One region of the Halomonas sp. HL-93 genome, then DNA from elsewhere that is predicted to be linked to it. Evidence: predicted binding sites of a transcription regulator. Region 1 holds the regulator's gene; each other region holds the start of a gene.
The links. The regulator LexA, encoded in region 1, represses DNA repair genes until DNA is damaged. The targets are predictions, from matches to a motif close to TACTGTNTANNTANACAGTA.
Positions count from the first base shown of each region.

Region 1 (4,212 bases):
AATCGCTTTCGCGGAAAAAATCACGTTGTCGCCTGGCTGTAAATCAACGTGAGGGTGACGGCCCTGAGCAAGCCGTTGAAGCGCAGCACGCGGCTCGCCTTGGCTGCCTGTGGCAATGACGACGACTTCATCGGGGGGGAGGTAACCGAGGTCGTGGGCGGGCACTAACGTCGGAAAATCGTCCAAATAGCCGAGACCGCGGGCGACGCCTACCATGCGTTCCATTGAGCGTCCCATCAAACTAACACGCCGTCCGCACTGATAAGCTGCGCGCCCAATTGCCAACACGCGGGCTAAATTACTGGCGAAGCAGGAAACAATCACTCTGCCTTCGCAGGCGGCGAGCGTTGCGGCAAGTGCTCGGGCGACATCACCTTCGCTGCCCGAGTGGCCTGGCATCGGAGCGTTAGTGGAATCGCCTATCACCAAGTCAACTGGCGCGAGTGCCTTGAACTGTGCTTGATTGATCGGCTCACCGATGATCGGCTCGGGATCAAGCTTCCAGTCCCCGCTATGCAGCACGCGGTAGAGACCTGCCATGACGATCAACGCGCAGCTCTCGGGTATTGAGTGAGGAACCGCCAGATAGCGAAGGATGAAAGGGCCGCTTTGCAAGGCCTCACCGGGCTCGACTACATGGATGGCGGCGCTGCTGAGTTGATGCTCGGCAAATTTGAGACGCAATAAGCCTGCCGCCAGGGGCGTGGCATAAATGGGGCATTGCCAGTGAGGCCAGAGCCAGGCAACTGCGCCAATATGGTCTTCATGCCCGTGGGTGATATACAGCGCTTTAGGCGCGATGCCCAATGCTTTCGGCGTCGCCAGGTTGGGGACTTGGAGCGGAGCGTTGGGTAAATCCTGACGAATCATCATGCCGCAATCCACGGCGATCCAGTGATCCTCGTAGCCATATAGCGTCAGATTCATGCCAATCTCCCCACAACCGCCTAACGGCAAGATGCGCAATGGGGGGCGACGACGGGGACGAATATGAGCGCGCGGTGGATGCATCAGAGTAATAAAGCCTAAAAAATAATTCCTCAACTATACGGTAAGCGGCGGTCGGCTAACAATCATCGCCGTGACAGTCGATGATTGCGGGCGTCGCATTGGGTACACTAGACGTTTGTTGAATGCCCATGGACGGCCATGACAATAGCCGCGTGGTAAACCGTTAAGAGTAATGACTATGTCGCATTTTTATCGTTTAGTGGTGTCCTGCCCAGACCAGGTGGGAATTGTGGCGGAAGTATCGAGTTTTATTGCCGCGCAAGGCGGGTCTATTACTGAGGCTAGTCAGCATTCTGATCTGCAAACCGGGCGTTTTTTTATGCGCTACGAAATATTAGCGGATTCATTGGGTATGTCGGCGGAAGCGTTACGTTCGGCCTTTGAACCTGTGGCTGCGCAGTTTGATATGCAGTGGGCGTTGGTCGATACCCAGAAGCGTCGGCGGGTCGTGTTGATGGTATCGCGAGAATCACATTGTTTGGTTGATTTACTCTACCGCTGGCAGGTAGGTGAGCTTGATTGCGATATTGTTGGCGTGATATCGAATCATGATGATATGCGGTCGTTAACCGAGTGGTACGGTATTCCCTATCACCATGTTCCCGTGGATCCCAAGGATAAACCAGCGGCCTTTGGGCAAGTGCAAGCGCATATTGACCAAGCGCGAGCAGACTGCGTGGTGTTGGCCCGCTATATGCAAATTCTGCCGCCAGCGTTGTGCCAGCGCTATGCGGGGCAGGTGATCAATATCCACCACAGCTTTCTGCCCTCATTTGCCGGTGCCAAGCCGTATCACCAAGCCTATGAGCGCGGTGTAAAGCTAATAGGCGCAACTTGCCATTACGTTACCCAAGAGCTGGATGCGGGACCTATCATTGAGCAAGACATCCACCGGGTCAGTCACTGTCATACACCGACGGCTCTGGTGCGCTTTGGGCGTGACGTGGAAAAAGCCGTGCTAGCACGAGGTCTTCGTTGGCACTTGGAAGACCGCGTGCTGGTGCACGGTAATAAAACCATCGTGTTTAGCTAGCGTTAGCCAAGCGCTTGGCCATTGCCACCGCGGATAACGCCGACGCCCACACCTTCGATTTCGAGTGGCTGGCTACGTAGGTCGATCTCGATCGGGGCAAAGTCGGTGTTTTCCGCGATTAAAGTGACGTGATGGCCTTCGCGTTTAAAACGCTTAACGGTCACTTCATCTTCCAGGCGGGCAACGACAATTTGCCCATCCCGAATGTGCTGGGTACGGTGTACAGCGAGCAGGTCGCCTTCCAGAATGCCGATGTTTTGCATTGAAAGCCCGCGCACACGTAACAAATAGTCCGCTTTGGGCGTGAAGTAGTCGGCGGGTAAGGGGCAGTAGCGGTCAATGTGCTCGGCGGCCAGGATAGGACTGCCTGCCGCGACTTCGCCAATAATAGGTAAACCCGTCGCCTGATCCGTTGCTGATGGTTGGGTATCAAGCGTCTCCTGGGGCTCTTGGTTGGGTAAGCGGATACCGCGGGATGTGTTGCGGATGATGCGTATGACGCCCTTGCGCTCAAGTGCCCGCAAATGCTCTTCTGCCGCATTGGGCGAGCGAAACCCTAGCGCTTTGGCGATTTCGGCCCGGGTAGGCGGATAGCCAAACTCGGCCATGGTTTTGACAATAAAGTCGAAGACATTTTGTTGACGAACAGTTAACGGCCGCGACATACCAGCCTCCAATTGAATAAGTGGGCAAGACAGCGTCTGTTTACCTTTTGGCTATGTGGTTAAGTATACAGTATGTTTCCCTGTCCAGTATATCTTTGAGTTAGTCTGGCTAACAACCTGATGTATAAGGAGATGCGGTTGCGCTACAGGTGCGTCTTTTATCGCCAGGTAAACGTTGAGAGCTATCTAGCGATAACGTAGTATCCTAGTTTGTTTAAAACAGCCGTTTTTATGGACCGTTTTTATGGAGAGCAGCATGGCTCAATCGGATACGGTGACGCGCATTCTAGATACTGCGGAAGTGCTCTTTGCAGAGCGTGGTTTTGCCGAGACGTCCTTACGCAATATTACCAGTAAGGCGCGAGTCAACTTGGCCGCGGTGAATTATCACTTTGGCTCTAAAAAAGCGCTTATTCAGGCGGTATTCGCGCGTTATCTGGATCCGTTTTCGCAGCGTTTTCATAGTGCTCTAGACGATCTTGAAGCTCGCTATGAAGGGCGCGATATTCCCCTTGAGGTGCTGCTCGAAACCATGGCGACAACCGTGCTGACGGTGCCCGCTGAGCGCAATAGCCTAAAAGTCTTTATGCGTTTGCTTGGCCTTGCGTACAGCCAAGCCCAGGGCCATTTGCGCCGCTACATTCAGCAAGAATACGGGGATGTCTTTAGCCGATTCACTGATTTAGTGCGCCGCGCCACTCCTGATTTGCCGGACGCCGAGCGCTTTTGGCGGCTACACTTTATGTTAGGTACCGTCATCTTTACGCTTTCGGGACTGGATGCGCTGCGCGATATTGCTGAAAAGGATTACCACCAGCACGTCACGGTGCGCGACTTGGTTCGCCGCCTTCGACCGGTGGTGGTGGCGGCAATGAACGCGCCGCTACCTGACGAGAAAGACATTGAGAATCATGCAGACACCGTCGCTCATTGAGTTGCCTCCCCGCCAGGCGTTATGGCTCGAAATTGCCATTCAGGCACAGCAGTTACGTGCCTGGCAAGGCGATGTATGTCGCTATGAGTGTAATATTTCCACCGGGCGTGCCGGCGTTGGGTGTCAAGACGGGAGTGGGAAAACGCCTATTGGCTGGCACTATATTCGCGCCGCGATTGGCGGTAATGCCCCGGAAAACGCCGTGTTTAAAGGCCGTCGCTGGACGGGGGAAGTGTTTAACACTGAGATGGCTGCTGAGTTCCCTGAGCGAGATTGGATTCTGACGCGCATTCTATGGCTATGTGGACTTGAATCGGGGTTAAACCGTGGCGGCCTGGTGGATTCGCAGCGTCGTTATATTTATCTGCACGGTACGCCGCCGGATCAACCAATGGGCCAGCCAGCCTCGCATGGTTGTGTGCGTTTGCGTAATGACGACCTCCTTTGGCTCTTTGAACAGGCCCCACCCGGAACGCCTGTCTGGCTTCACGACAGGCATTGATCGTTGGATTCACGCTAATCATCGTCTAGTATTGGCGCTTTTTTTGGACATCCCGCTATGACACATC
Region 1 is NZ_LT593974.1:1,840,236-1,844,447, forward strand. Features, by position in the region: gene GA0071314_RS08490 (ribonuclease J) at 1-927, opposite strand, end outside; gene purU (formyltetrahydrofolate deformylase) at 1,190-2,044, shown strand; gene lexA (transcriptional repressor LexA) at 2,047-2,709, opposite strand; gene GA0071314_RS08505 (TetR/AcrR family transcriptional regulator) at 2,966-3,643, shown strand; gene GA0071314_RS08510 (L,D-transpeptidase) at 3,621-4,145, shown strand; gene nagZ (beta-N-acetylhexosaminidase) at 4,203-4,212, shown strand, end outside.

Region 2 (4,212 bases), 1.3 Mb from region 1:
CAGCGCTGCACTACGGTAGTAAAACCATTTTGGCGAACCCAACTTATGTATCAAGCCCCACATATAGTGCCCATCCCTACCCGTTTATACTGATACGCAACGACGCGGCGATGGCCCAGGGAGCAAACATCAGCGCCGCGGCCAGTAACGCGCCAAGCATCGCCAAGTGGGGCAACACGGCGTCGCCCAAAATGGCGGCTTGAACCGCCCCCGTCCCAAAAATCAGCACCGGAATATACAGCGGCAATACCAGTAGCGAGAGTAGCACGCTACCTCGGGGCAAACCGACGGTTAACGCCGCGCCAATGCCCCCAATAAGGCTCAAGCTGGCACTCCCCAACGCTAACGACACCATCAACACCCCAATGCCATGCAATGGCAGCGCTAGCATGATGCCCAGTAGGGGCGACACGAGGGCCAAAGGCAAACCACTCAATAGCCAATGGGCAGCAACTTTGGCAACGCTTAACGCCGCCAACGGCTGAGGAGCAAGCATCATTTGCTCCAGGCTGCCGTCGTCGAAGTCGCTACGGAAAAGGCTATCCAACGACAGCAATGTGGCGAGCAGCGCCGTGACCCATAAAAGCCCAGGCGCCATGACGGCCAGCAGCTCCGCCTCGGGGGAAATACCTATTGGAAATAAGCTAACGGCCAAGGCATAGAATACCAACGGGTTCAGAACATCCCCCCGGCGTCGCCACATGCGGTTAAGGTCACGCATCAAAGTGGCGCTAAGCGCTATGCGGAGGTGATGCTTAGCGACTGGCTCGGTCAGTACCGCAACACGCTGCGTGGTTTCTAAAGGCGGCAATACAGGCTCCTTTACCCCAACGAAATATGACATAGCGGGTGGGCAATTTTAAGTACGTGGTGGGTCGTTATCACCACGGCTCCCCCAGCCTTAGCGTGCGCTACCAACTGCGCTTCCAGGGTCTCGACACCATCATGGTCAATGGCCGTAAACGGCTCATCCAGTACCCACAGGGCTCGCGGCGTGAGGCTTAACCGTGCCAGGGCCACACGACGCTGCTGGCCTGCTGATAAATGCCCGGCGGGGACATCTTCCATGCCATCCAGCCCCATCGCCGACAAGGCCGCTTCACGCTGCGCCTCGCTGCCGCGCTCACCATGCAACGCCTGGTACCAGGCTAAGTTTTCCAGCGGCGTTAGCGCCATGCTTACACCAAGCGAGTGACCAAGGTAAAGCAAGTTGGCGGCAAAGTGCTCGCGTACTTGTTTAAGCGGCTGACCCTGCCAGTGGAGTGACCCGGAAAACTCATTGAACTGCCCGGACAGCATTTTTAATAGCGTGGTTTTGCCACTGCCATTGGGGCCAGCCACATGCCATATGTCACCGTGTTTGACGTCAATATCCAGCCCTTGAAAAAGCCAGCGATCATCGCGCTCACAGCCTAGCTGACGGCCTTGCAAACACAGCGTCAAGCGTCACCCCACGTAAGTTTATTTTGGCTCGAACTCTACACCTAAAGCCATTCCATCGCTAGTCGACCGCGGCTGCATTACGCATGCGACCAAGGTCGTCAAACATCTCGACAATTATTTCTGGCACTGTATGCAAAAACAGGTTTATACTGACCAAACACTGTATGAAAAAACATGTATAACCTATAAACGTATTGTGTCTACCGATAGCTTGCCTAGGGATAGGGCGCTGATTTGGAGAAAGCCATGAACATGTCGATGAACGCCTCATTGCCGACGATTCGCCCAACGCCCCGCCCTTATACCATTCCGCCATCGACCGCGCGGATGACACGCCGCAACACCTACACATTAAAGGTGCGAGGCAACCGCATGTCAGACTGCAACCTGTTTGATGGCGATGTTATCGTCATTCGTCGCTATCAGCATGACAGCCAGGACGAAACCGTTATTGCTGAAATCAATCAGCAAACGCTTGCCCTCAAACAGCTATCCATCAGCCGAGCGGGTGTGCGCCTGTTGCTCGACGACGCGCAGCACCCCGAAGTGTTTTTGCATAATCGTGATATTCAGGTACTTGGCATGTTCATGGGAATTGAGCATCATCCCGTGACACACTAAACGCCGGGATATACATGCGCTATCGCGTCCCCCAACTACCTCCAGGCACTTGGCACATTAACGAGATTGAGATTGAAAAAAGCCGCTTTATCGCCTGGGTCGCCCACACCCCTGACCTTGACGCCGTCAATGCTCTGACAACGGCGGCCAAACAGGCCCACCCCAGCGCTAGTCACCACTGCCTGGCTTATATCGCGGCCGCCCCGGGCGAGCAGCAACGCATTGGCTTCTCCGATGACGGTGAGCCCGGCGGTACCGCGGGCCGCCCCATGTACCAAGCGCTTCAAGGTAGTCAACTGGGTGAAATCGGTAGTGTCGTCATTCGCTACTTTGGCGGTACCAAACTAGGCACGGGTGGACTGGCGCGCGCCTACTCCCAGGCAGTGAATCATGCCCTGGCCTCGCTTCCCACACAGGAAATCGTCGAGCGAAATCACTACCTGGTCCGTTTTGCCTTTGCCGACGAGTCGTTAGCCCGCGCGTGGTGTGACGAACAGGCCATCCCAGTGGTTAATGCCGACTATGATGGGAATGGTGTCGCGCTGACGATCGGCTGGCCCAGTGACCACGCACTTGATCTTAGCCCGCTGGAAAGCCGCCTCAAGCAGTCCCTTAGCGCGCAGACGATCTCACTATAAGCAAAAAAACGGCCGCCCCTCTTCAGGGGCGGCCGATTGCGTGGCTATCGAGGCGTTTTAGCCCAATTGTTGGTCAGCCCCAGCACTGGTTAACCTAAGTACTTGATCATCACACCCGCAGCCACCGCCGAGCCGATCACCCCGGCCACATTGGGACCCATGGCGTGCATCAGCAGGAAGTTATGCGGGTTGGACTCGAGCCCCACCTTGTTGGCCACGCGTGCCGCCATCGGCACCGCCGAGACCCCCGCCGCACCAATCAGCGGGTTGATCGGCATTTTACTCACCAGGTTCATTAGCTTGGCCATCAACACCCCGGCCGAGGTGCCGATCCCGAAGGCCACGATCCCCAGCGCCATGATGCCGAGCGTTTCAAGCGACAGGAAGCTTTCAGCCATGAGCTTGGAGCCCACGGCAAGGCCCAGCACGATCGTCACGGTATTTATCAGCGCGTTTTGCGCCGTGTCGCTTAGCCGCTCGACCACGCCACATTCGCGCATCAGGTTACCAAAGCAGAACATCCCCAACAGCGGCGCCGCATCGGGCAGAAACAGCGCCACCAGGATCAACAGCAGCAGCGGAAAGACGATCTTCTCGAGCTTCGACACCGGGCGCAGCTGCGTCATGGTGATTTCGCGCTCTTTCCTGGATGTCAGAAGGCGCATGATCGGCGGCTGGATCAACGGCACCAGCGCCATGTAGGCGTAAGCGGCCACGGCAATCGCACCCAGCAGTTCAGGCGCCAGCATGCTCGCAACGTAGATCGAGGTCGGGCCATCCGCGCCGCCGATAATACCGATGGCAGCGGCCTGGTTGAGCGAGAAGTCCATCCACCCCATCGACGACAGCAGCACGGCGCCGAACAGCGTGGCAAAAATGCCGAACTGCGCGGCGGCGCCCAGGAACAGCGTGCGCGGGTTGGCCAGCAGCGGGCCAAAGTCGGTCATCGCGCCGACGCCCATGAAGATGATCAGCGGGGCAATGCCGGAGGTAATAGCCACGGTGTAGAACACGTACAGCAGACCGTCGCCATAACCCGAGCCTTTGGCCACGGTTTCCGCTGTGGCAATCTGCTCCACCGAGGCCTCGTCAGCTATCATCTGCTGAATCGACGTGCGCCAGCTGTCGACGCTCGCCTGGCTATCCAGGCTGCCGCCAAGCGCCGAGGCCAACTGCTCCAACAGTGCGGGCCGGCCGACCTCGATCGCCTGATCAAGCGCCGATAGCGCCAACCCCGCCTCAGGAATGTTGGCGAGAATGCCGCCAAAGCCGATTGGCACCAACAACAGTGGCTCAAACTTCTTGTAGATGGCGAGGTAGAGCAGCAATAGTCCCACTGCAACCATCACGACTTGGCCAAGCTCAAGGTTATAAAGCCCGGAGCCTTCCCATAAGGTAATTAGTTTATCCATGCGGGAGTCCTTAGAGTTCGATCAGCGTATCGCCGACGGCAACGCTGTCGCCCTCACTGACGCTCACGGCCGAAACGGTCCCGGCACTGCTGGCGCGC
Region 2 is NZ_LT593974.1:3,128,848-3,133,059, forward strand. Features, by position in the region: gene GA0071314_RS14490 (heme ABC transporter permease) at 1-63, opposite strand, end outside; gene ccmB (heme exporter protein CcmB) at 77-775, opposite strand; gene ccmA (cytochrome c biogenesis heme-transporting ATPase CcmA) at 823-1,443, opposite strand; gene GA0071314_RS14505 (LexA family protein) at 1,690-2,064, shown strand; gene GA0071314_RS14510 (IMPACT family protein) at 2,079-2,702, shown strand; gene GA0071314_RS14515 (sodium ion-translocating decarboxylase subunit beta) at 2,792-4,114, opposite strand; gene oadA (sodium-extruding oxaloacetate decarboxylase subunit alpha) at 4,125-4,212, opposite strand, start outside.
Region 2: the regulator LexA is predicted to act here: its motif matches at 1,568-1,587, upstream of GA0071314_RS14505 (LexA family protein).

Region 3 (4,212 bases), 1.8 Mb from region 1:
TTGACGTCGGTTTGCTGGGCGCTGGAAAGCTCGATTTTGGCTTTCTCGGCAGCTTCTTTCAGGCGCTGCATGGCCAGATTGTCACCGGATAGGTCAATACCGCTGTCCGACTTGAACTGGTCAACCAGATAGTTAATCAACGCCAGGTCAAAGTCTTCGCCGCCCAGGAAAGTGTCGCCATTGGTTGCCAGCACTTCAAACTGGGTTTCGCCGTCAACATCGGCGACTTCGATGATCGAAATATCGAAGGTACCGCCGCCCAGGTCGTAGACCGCGATGGTTTTATCGCCGCGAGACTTGTCCATACCGTAGGCGAGCGCTGCTGCGGTCGGCTCGTTGATGATGCGCTTAACATCCAAACCAGCGATGCGACCCGCATCCTTGGTAGCCTGACGCTGGCTGTCGTTGAAGTAAGCCGGTACCGTAATGACCGCCTCGGTAACAGTTTCGCCGAGGTAATCTTCCGCCGTCTTCTTCATTTTCTTAAGCACTTCCGCGCTGACCTGCGGCGGCGCCATTTTTTTACCTTTCACTTCTACCCAAGCGTCACCGTTATCCGCTTCGGTAATTTTGTAAGGCACCATTTTAATGTCTTTTTGTACGACATCGTCTTTAAAACGACGGCCGATTAGACGCTTGATGGCATATAGCGTGTTTTCTGGGTTGGTGACCGCTTGGCGCTTGGCTGCCTGGCCAACGAGCGTTTCACCGTCGTCGGTGTAAGCGATGATAGACGGTGTGGTACGGCCGCCTTCCGCATTTTCAATGACTTTTGCACTGTCACCATCGAGCACCGATACACAAGAGTTGGTGGTGCCCAAATCAATACCAATAATGCGTCCCATAATAAGAACCTCGAATCTGGTTGTTTCAATACGTCAAACTGATTGCGGGTATCCCGCGGGGTTGCCCTTTATTTGGGGGCCACCTGAGACTTTTCAAGGCTTTTTTATGCCTTATCTGCCTTATGACTCACTCGCTTTCTGACTAACGACTACCATCGCTGGGCGTACAAGACGTCCATTCAATGAGTAGCCTTTTTGCATTACCTCCATGACGGTGTTGGGCTCGAGCTCAGGATTCGGCACCATCGCCATGGCTTCATGAACTTGCGGGTCGAAGGGTTCGCCTTGGGGCTCAATGCTTTCGACACCAAACTTGTTCAGCACATCAAGCTGCATCTTCAGTGTCATTGAGACGCCTTCTCGATGAACGTCTGAGGCGTCTTCCTGCATGGATTCGAGCGCTTTTTCCAGGCTGTCGACGACCGGCAACAGGTCTTTAACAAACTTTTCCAAGGCAAATTTGCGCGCCTTTTCGGCTTCAAGCTCCGCTCGACGACGCACGTTTTGCGCTTCAGCGGCCGCTCTTAGCGATTGGTCGTTGGCTTCTGCCAGACGTTGCTCCAGGTCTTGTACCTGAGCGGCCAGGGCATCTGCTTCGGAGCCGTCATCGACGCTATCAACAATCGCTTCTTCGTCATTAATCAAGCCTTCCAGCTCGCCTTCAACCAAGCGATCTTCCGCCTCTTGCTCCGGGGTTTCTGCTTCTTGCTCGTGGCGAGCCAGCTCGTCATCTAGTGGCGTTTGCGGTTCTTTTGCCATGCCTTGCTCCTGCAACGTTCGGGGGCTAGTCAAAAGCCCGATAGTAAGTAGCGATATAAATTGGCTATGCACGGTATATGGGGACCATAAAAGCCATCTCAAGTGGGCATTGAAGCGCGGTTTCGACTACTGTATAAAACAACAATACTCAGGCGCGCATGCCGCGCCCGTTCCGCTGTGCCTCAGGAGGGCCTTATGCTGACTCAGCTTGCTATTCGAGATTACGCGATCGTTGAGCATCTAGAGCTCGACCTGACGCATGGCATGACCGCCATTACCGGCGAAACCGGGGCGGGTAAATCAATTTTATTGGGAGCATTGGGCCTTTGCTTGGGTGAGCGCGCCGATGCCGGCAGTGTGCGCCACGGCAGTGAGCGCACAGACCTATCGGCGCGATTCGATATTCAGCACTTGCCCGCTGCCATCGAGTGGCTGAGTAGCCGGGAACTCCCCTGCGACGAGTGCTTGTTGCGGCGCGTGGTAACCGCAAGTGGACGCTCCAAGGCCTGGATCAATGGACAGCCGGCCACGATCAGCGACCTAAAATCGCTGGGTGAACGGCTGGTACAGATTCACGGCCAGCATGCCCACCAAGCGTTAATGCGTGAAGAAACTCACCTCGCGCTGCTCGATGATTATGCGGGACTTCGCGAGGCGGCACAGCAGCTTGCCGCGACGTATCACGACTGGCGCAGCACCAACCGGCGCCTTAAACAGCGCAAGGAAGCCGGCAGCGAAGTGGAAGCCAAACGACAACTGCTGCGTTATCAGGTAGAAGAACTCGACCAGCTGGGGCTTGCGGAAGGCGAATTGGAAACACTGGAAAACGAGCAGCACACGCTGGCCCACGCCGACGAAACCTTACGTGAAACACAATTTGCCGCCGACTGCTGCGCCAGCGATGAAGGCGGCGCCCTGTCGCTGCTTAACCAAGCTTATACGCATTTAAGCGCCTTACCAGGGAGCGACAAAGGTACGCTGGCCAATACCCTCGCCATGCTCAGCGATGCGCGCATTCAGATTGAAGAAGCGGCCAGCGAACTCAACCATTTCGCCAGCACCACCGAGCTCGACCCGGAACGCTTGGCTTGGGTGGAGCAGCGCTTGGCTGATGTTCACCGTATCGCCCGCAAACACCATGTCGCACCGGATGAGGTCTGTGCACTGCACGCTGAGCTGACTCGCGAAGTTGCTGAGTTGGACAACAGCGATAACGATATTGAAACCCTGAGCGCCCAGCTCGCCAACTACCGTGAGCGCTATCGCGGCGAGGCCAAACGGCTAAGCGAAGCACGCCAAAAAGCGGCTGTGCAATTGGGTAAAGAAGTTCAGCAGCAGCTTACCTTTCTGGCCATGGGCAAGGCGCGCTTCGAAGTTGCCGTCACCCCACGCGACACACCGGCAGCGGAAGGCCTCGACCATGTCCACTTTTTAATCAGCGCTAACCCCGGCCAACCCGCCAGACCGCTCACCAAGGTGGCGTCAGGCGGTGAGCTTTCGCGCATTAGCTTGGCCATACAGGTCGTCGCCGCGTCTCACTCGACCATTCCAAGCCTGGTGTTTGATGAAGTCGACGTGGGAGTGTCCGGCGCCACCGCGGAAATCGTTGGCCAACTGCTGCGCAAGCTCGGCGAAAACGGTCAGGTAATGACCGTCACTCACCTGCCCCAGGTGGCCGCACAGGCTCACCAACATCTACACATTGAAAAACGCGCTAAGCGCGATACGACCCTGACGCAGATGGCCCTTCTCGATGAACAGGGTCGTGTGAGCGAACTCGCCCGCATGCTGGGCGGCGTCACGCTCTCTGACCAAACCCTTGCCCACGCACGTGAAATGCTCAACGCAAGCCAACGCAAACCGCATTAACAACGCGCCTCGCGCGCCCTTGGCTATTATCGAACGCTCCACAGAAACGCCCCCGGGCCGCCTAGCATTTCAGCTAGGCAGCCCAGAGGCGATGGGCAGGACAGCAGAGGCTTTGGCGTGCGCCCTACTTTTTGTTAGTAGGTCCACTGTCTTGGCGCGTGACGTCCGATCCACGAGGGCGAACGTACAACACCAAGGCATGGTCCACTAATTCGTAGCCGTGCTCTTCAGCGATTTCTTGTTGACGACGCTCAATGATTTCGTCGACGAATTCGACGATTTCACCGCTTTCTAAACACACCATGTGGTCATGGTGGTCTTCTTGCGTCATCTCAAATACCGCATGACCGCCATCGAAATTGTGACGAATGACGAGGCCAGCCGACTCAAACTGGGTCAGTACACGGTAAACAGTTGCCAGTCCCACATCTTCGCCCGCATCTATCAGTGTTTTATACACTTCTTCTGCGCTAAGGTGGTGCTGACCCGAAGCAGTTTCGAGAATCTGCAGGATTTTGACACGCGGCAGGGTCACTTTCAGCCCGGCTTTACGTAATTCATGGTTCTTATCGGCCATGGTTGCTCTTCGCAGTAACAGGTTAGGTCGGGTATGATCGACCGAAACCACGATAGTGAAGAATAGGCTCAAATGCAAAAATTGACTCGAATCATCACGCTCTCCGTCTCCATTGCCGTTATCAGCGGCTGTAGTTACGTTGGCGTGTACAAACGCGACATC
Region 3 is NZ_LT593974.1:3,659,591-3,663,802, forward strand. Features, by position in the region: gene dnaK (molecular chaperone DnaK) at 1-845, opposite strand, end outside; gene grpE (nucleotide exchange factor GrpE) at 966-1,604, opposite strand; gene recN (DNA repair protein RecN) at 1,800-3,473, shown strand; gene fur (ferric iron uptake transcriptional regulator) at 3,598-4,050, opposite strand; gene GA0071314_RS16910 (outer membrane protein assembly factor BamE) at 4,123-4,212, shown strand, end outside.
Region 3: the regulator LexA is predicted to act here: its motif matches at 1,732-1,751, upstream of recN (DNA repair protein RecN).

Region 4 (4,212 bases), 260 kb from region 1:
GCGGCGATCGGCAGGGCGCGGTTAGTTGGCTAGCTCAACAGGTAGGGCTTACGCGTGAAACTTGCTACGCGCAGTGCTCGCCTGAAGCTAAAGCGCGATTATTGCAGGGGTTGCCATCACCGACGCTGTATGTGGGTGACGGCTTAAACGATACCTTGAGCTTGGCCGCGGCAGATGTCGGTATTGCGCCACTCAGCGCCAGCGAGGCAGCCCGAGAGGGAGCTTCAGCCCAGCTAATGACCACAGGTATTGGTGGCGTAGTGAAGTTGCTAAGTATTGCCAAACGCACGCGGCGAATCATGGTTCAGAATCTGTTCTTTTCAGCGTTCTATAATACGCTGGCGCTGGGTCTAGTGTTGATTATGGCCATACCACCGTTGGTGGCGGTACTCGCCATGGCGGCAAGTTCGCTAAGCGTTACGCTCAATGCCGCGCGGCTGGCATGGGCCGAGCCGGAGGGAAGCGCTTAATCCAGCTCAGCCTTGCGCCACCTTATTTATCCTTCTTTATTGCGAATACCCAAGCGCTTGCTTAAGCCGTTCGGCGTGGCTAGCCACCCAGTGAGGGTCAATCGCGCCCCAGTTTTGAATGCGATAGCGGCCAATGTTGTGTCGCTCGCCTTTGTCTTTCTCGAAAACGCACTCTATGTCCAGCTCGGCAAGCGAGGTGATGGTGTCTTGCGCGGTGCGACGAGGCATGCCGGTGGCCTCTATCAGGGTCGGCACGCTGGCAACCCCCTGGTCAATCAAATATGCCACGTAAAGACGGCGGTAAAAACTCGATTTTGTTTTGCTCAGCGGCGCGGACATTTTGCATCCTTCTACACAGTGAAAATGTTGCCTGCCAGTCTAAATGAATAAATCTCCCTGCGCTCGCGGCGGGCGAAAGTCATGGGTGTTCAATCCCTGCTCGGTGCGTGACTGCATGTTCCATTGGCGGCTGGCGCGTTTAAACCGCTGGCCGATCATCTCGGCAAACACCCCTTCACCGCGAAAGCGCTTGCCAAAGCGCGCATCGTAATCTTTCCCGCCCCGGCACTGACGAATCAGACTCATGACCTTTGCCGCCCGCTCTGGGTAGTGGGCTTCCAGCCATGCTTCGAACAACGGGGCGACTTCATGGGGCAGGCGCAACAGCATCCAGGAGGCGGTGCGGGCTCCCGCTCGGCTAGCGGCTTCCAAAATACGCTCGATTTCATGGTCGGTGAGCCCTGGAATAATCGGCGAGATCAGCGTGCCCACGGGGATACCCGCGGTATTCAGTTCGCGGATTACCTTTAAGCGCGCCTGGGGCGACGCCGTACGCGGCTCCAGCGTGCGTTTTAGATTGGCATCCAGGCTGGTAAGGCTGACAAACACCCTCACCAACCGATGCTCAGCCATTTCTGATAGAAGCTCTAAGTCACGCAATATCAAGCTGCTTTTGGTGACGATAGTGACCGGGTGGCGACATGCCAGTAACAGCTCAAGCAGGCGGCGGGTGGTTTGGTGTTTTGCCTCAAGGGGCTGGTAGCAGTCGGTATTGCCCGAAAGGTTGATCGGTCGGCAAACGTAATGGGGATGGCAAAGCTCCTCGGTAAGCCGTTCCACCAACCCGCTGCGGGCAATCAGTTTGGTTTCAAAATCGAGCCCAGGTGACAAATCCCAATAGGCATGAGAAGGGCGCGCGTAGCAATAAACACAGCCATGTTCACAACCGCGATACGGATTCAGCGAGCGGTCAAACGGCAAATCCGGTGAGTTATTCCAGGACAGCGCGCTTTTGCTCACTTCCTCGCGCACCTCGGTGGCGATAGTCGTCGATGATTCCTCCCGCCACCAGCCGTCGTCTTCCACAACGCTGTGGGTGGGAGCAAAACGGTTATGCGGGTCATACGTCGCCCCGCGCCCTTTATAGGGAGATAGCTGGGAAGGGTGGCCAAGAGATGCCATAGGTTCACCTCTTTAATATGGTTTTATATACAGTAGTGGTGAAATAAACAGAAATCAATAGTAAGTAAATTACGTAATCTGGTAGCAGGCTAAAAGGACGCTACCCAAAGAACTATGGTGGGTTTAATGTGCTAGGTGGGTTTGTGACCAGAGAGTCAGCGAGGAGGCGCTATGTCAAAAGTAGTCATTGTGACAGGAGGAAGCCGGGGTATTGGGGCCGCAACGTCAATGTTGCTTGGTGCCCAAGGCTATGCGGTGTGTGTTAACTATCTTGCTAACAGAGAACGAGCGGATAGTGTGGTGGATTCTGTTGTCCGTGATGGTGGCCAAGCCTTTGCCTGTCAAGCGGATGTCAGCAAAGAGGCTGACGTCATCCGTCTGTTTGATGCAGCAGAAGAGCGCTTTGGCAGTGTCACTCACTTGGTCAACAATGCAGGCATACTGTTTACTCAATCCAAGCTAGCGGATATCGACCTTGCGCGCTTTAACCAAGTGCTGAATAGCAACGTGGTCAGCTGCTTTCTGTGTTCGAGAGAAGCCGTGAGACGTTTTCAACAGGGTAGTGCAATCGTCAATGTCTCGTCGCTTGCCTCGCAAACAGGTTCGCCCTTTGAATATGTTGACTACGCTGCATCGAAAGGTGCCATGGACACCCTAACAAAGGGGTTGTCTCGCGAAGTTGCTGGCTCTGGGATTCGGGTTAACGCCGTTCGTCCCGGTTTTATCTACACTGATATGCATGCCGATGGTGGAGAACCAGGGCGGGTTGACCGTTTAGCTCCCCAGATTCCTATGCAGCGTGGCGGTAGCGCCGAAGAAGTGGCTAATACCATCGCTTGGTTGCTCTCGGACGAAGCCTCTTATGTCACGGGATCATTTATTGATGTGGCAGGCGGGCGGTAATGCTGTTCTTCGCCCATATTCAAACGTTCTAAATGGATGCTGCTTTTGATAAGGAAAGGTCTTAACTCATGACACTTCAACAACACTTCGAGCAGTTAGCCACTTATAACCAGTGGATGAACGCTAAACTCTATGATGCCGCCGGTACGCTGAGCGACTCTGAACTGACGGAAGAGCGTGGCGCGTTCTTCGGCTCGATTTTTGGCACACTAAACCACATCGCGGTAGCCGACACGATTTGGCTCAAGCGGTTTGCAACACACGCCTCCTCTTCCGAAAGAACGCTTGAGGTAATGGGGGCACTACCTACGCCAGCTCGTCTTGATCAGACTCTCTTTGATGGCTTGGAGGGGTTGAAAGCGCATCGCCAATGGCTCGATACCGTGATTATTAACTGGGTAGCGGCGCTGACAGACGACGAGTTGAGTACCACGCTGAGTTATCACAACACAAAAGGAGTGGCATCAAAACGGCGCTACTCAAGCCTGGTCGTTCACTTCTTCAATCACCAAACCCATCACCGCGGGCAGACAACAACGCTGCTCTCCCAAGCCGGTGTGGATGTTGGCGTCACCGATCTGCTGGCGTTGATTCCGGAGGAGGTGGAAATATGATGCTTAACCACCTTTTTAACTTTCTAGTTCGTTGATGTTATGTAGCTGACCGTATATAGGGGCTAGGGGCAGGAATAAACGCCTTGGTTTTCTCAAGCCAAGGCGTTCGTTTTTCTCCCGTTTACCAGACTAGCCTAGCGCTTCTTCTTGGCAGGTTTCTTATCGGCAGCGGCTTGGACGCTCTCCTTCTCGTCGCTGCCGCCATCGGGGAAGTGGGCACGTACCAGTTCCAGCAGGCCCTGGGTGGAGGCGTCGAAATCGGCGGCGTTGGTGTCAATGCGCTCGCTGATTTCGCCGGCGATACGCTTGCCAAGCTGCACGCCCCATTGATCGAAGGAGTTGATGTTCCAGATCACCCCTTGCACGAACACTTTGTGCTCGTATAGCGCGATCAACGCTCCCAGGTTTTTCGGCGTTAGCTCATCCAGCAGTAGGGTGCTGGAAGGGCGATTGCCGGGGCAACTGTAGGGGTCGTGCTGGCTGAGTTCTTTACTATCGCCCTGACTACCTTCCATAAAGGCGTTGGCCTGGGCGAGCATGTTGGTCAGCAGAGCGAAATGATGGTCTTCCACGCCCGGCTCGGGCTTGAGCGAGGCGATAAAGTCGATGGGCACATAGCGGGTGCCCTGGTGCAGTAGCTGGAAGAAGGCGTGCTGACCGTTGGAGCCGGTTTGGCCCCACACAATCGGGCCGGTTTTGTAGTTCACCGGGTGGCCGAAGATATCCACCGACTTGCCGTTGGATTCCATATCCAACTGCTGCAG
Region 4 is NZ_LT593974.1:1,579,528-1,583,739, forward strand. Features, by position in the region: gene GA0071314_RS07175 (heavy metal translocating P-type ATPase) at 1-470, shown strand, start outside; gene GA0071314_RS07180 (winged helix-turn-helix domain-containing protein) at 507-809, opposite strand; gene GA0071314_RS07185 (PA0069 family radical SAM protein) at 849-1,931, opposite strand; gene GA0071314_RS07190 (SDR family oxidoreductase) at 2,103-2,834, shown strand; gene GA0071314_RS07195 (DinB family protein) at 2,903-3,448, shown strand; gene pgi (glucose-6-phosphate isomerase) at 3,583-4,212, opposite strand, start outside.
Region 4: the regulator LexA is predicted to act here: its motif matches at 1,965-1,984, upstream of GA0071314_RS07185 (PA0069 family radical SAM protein).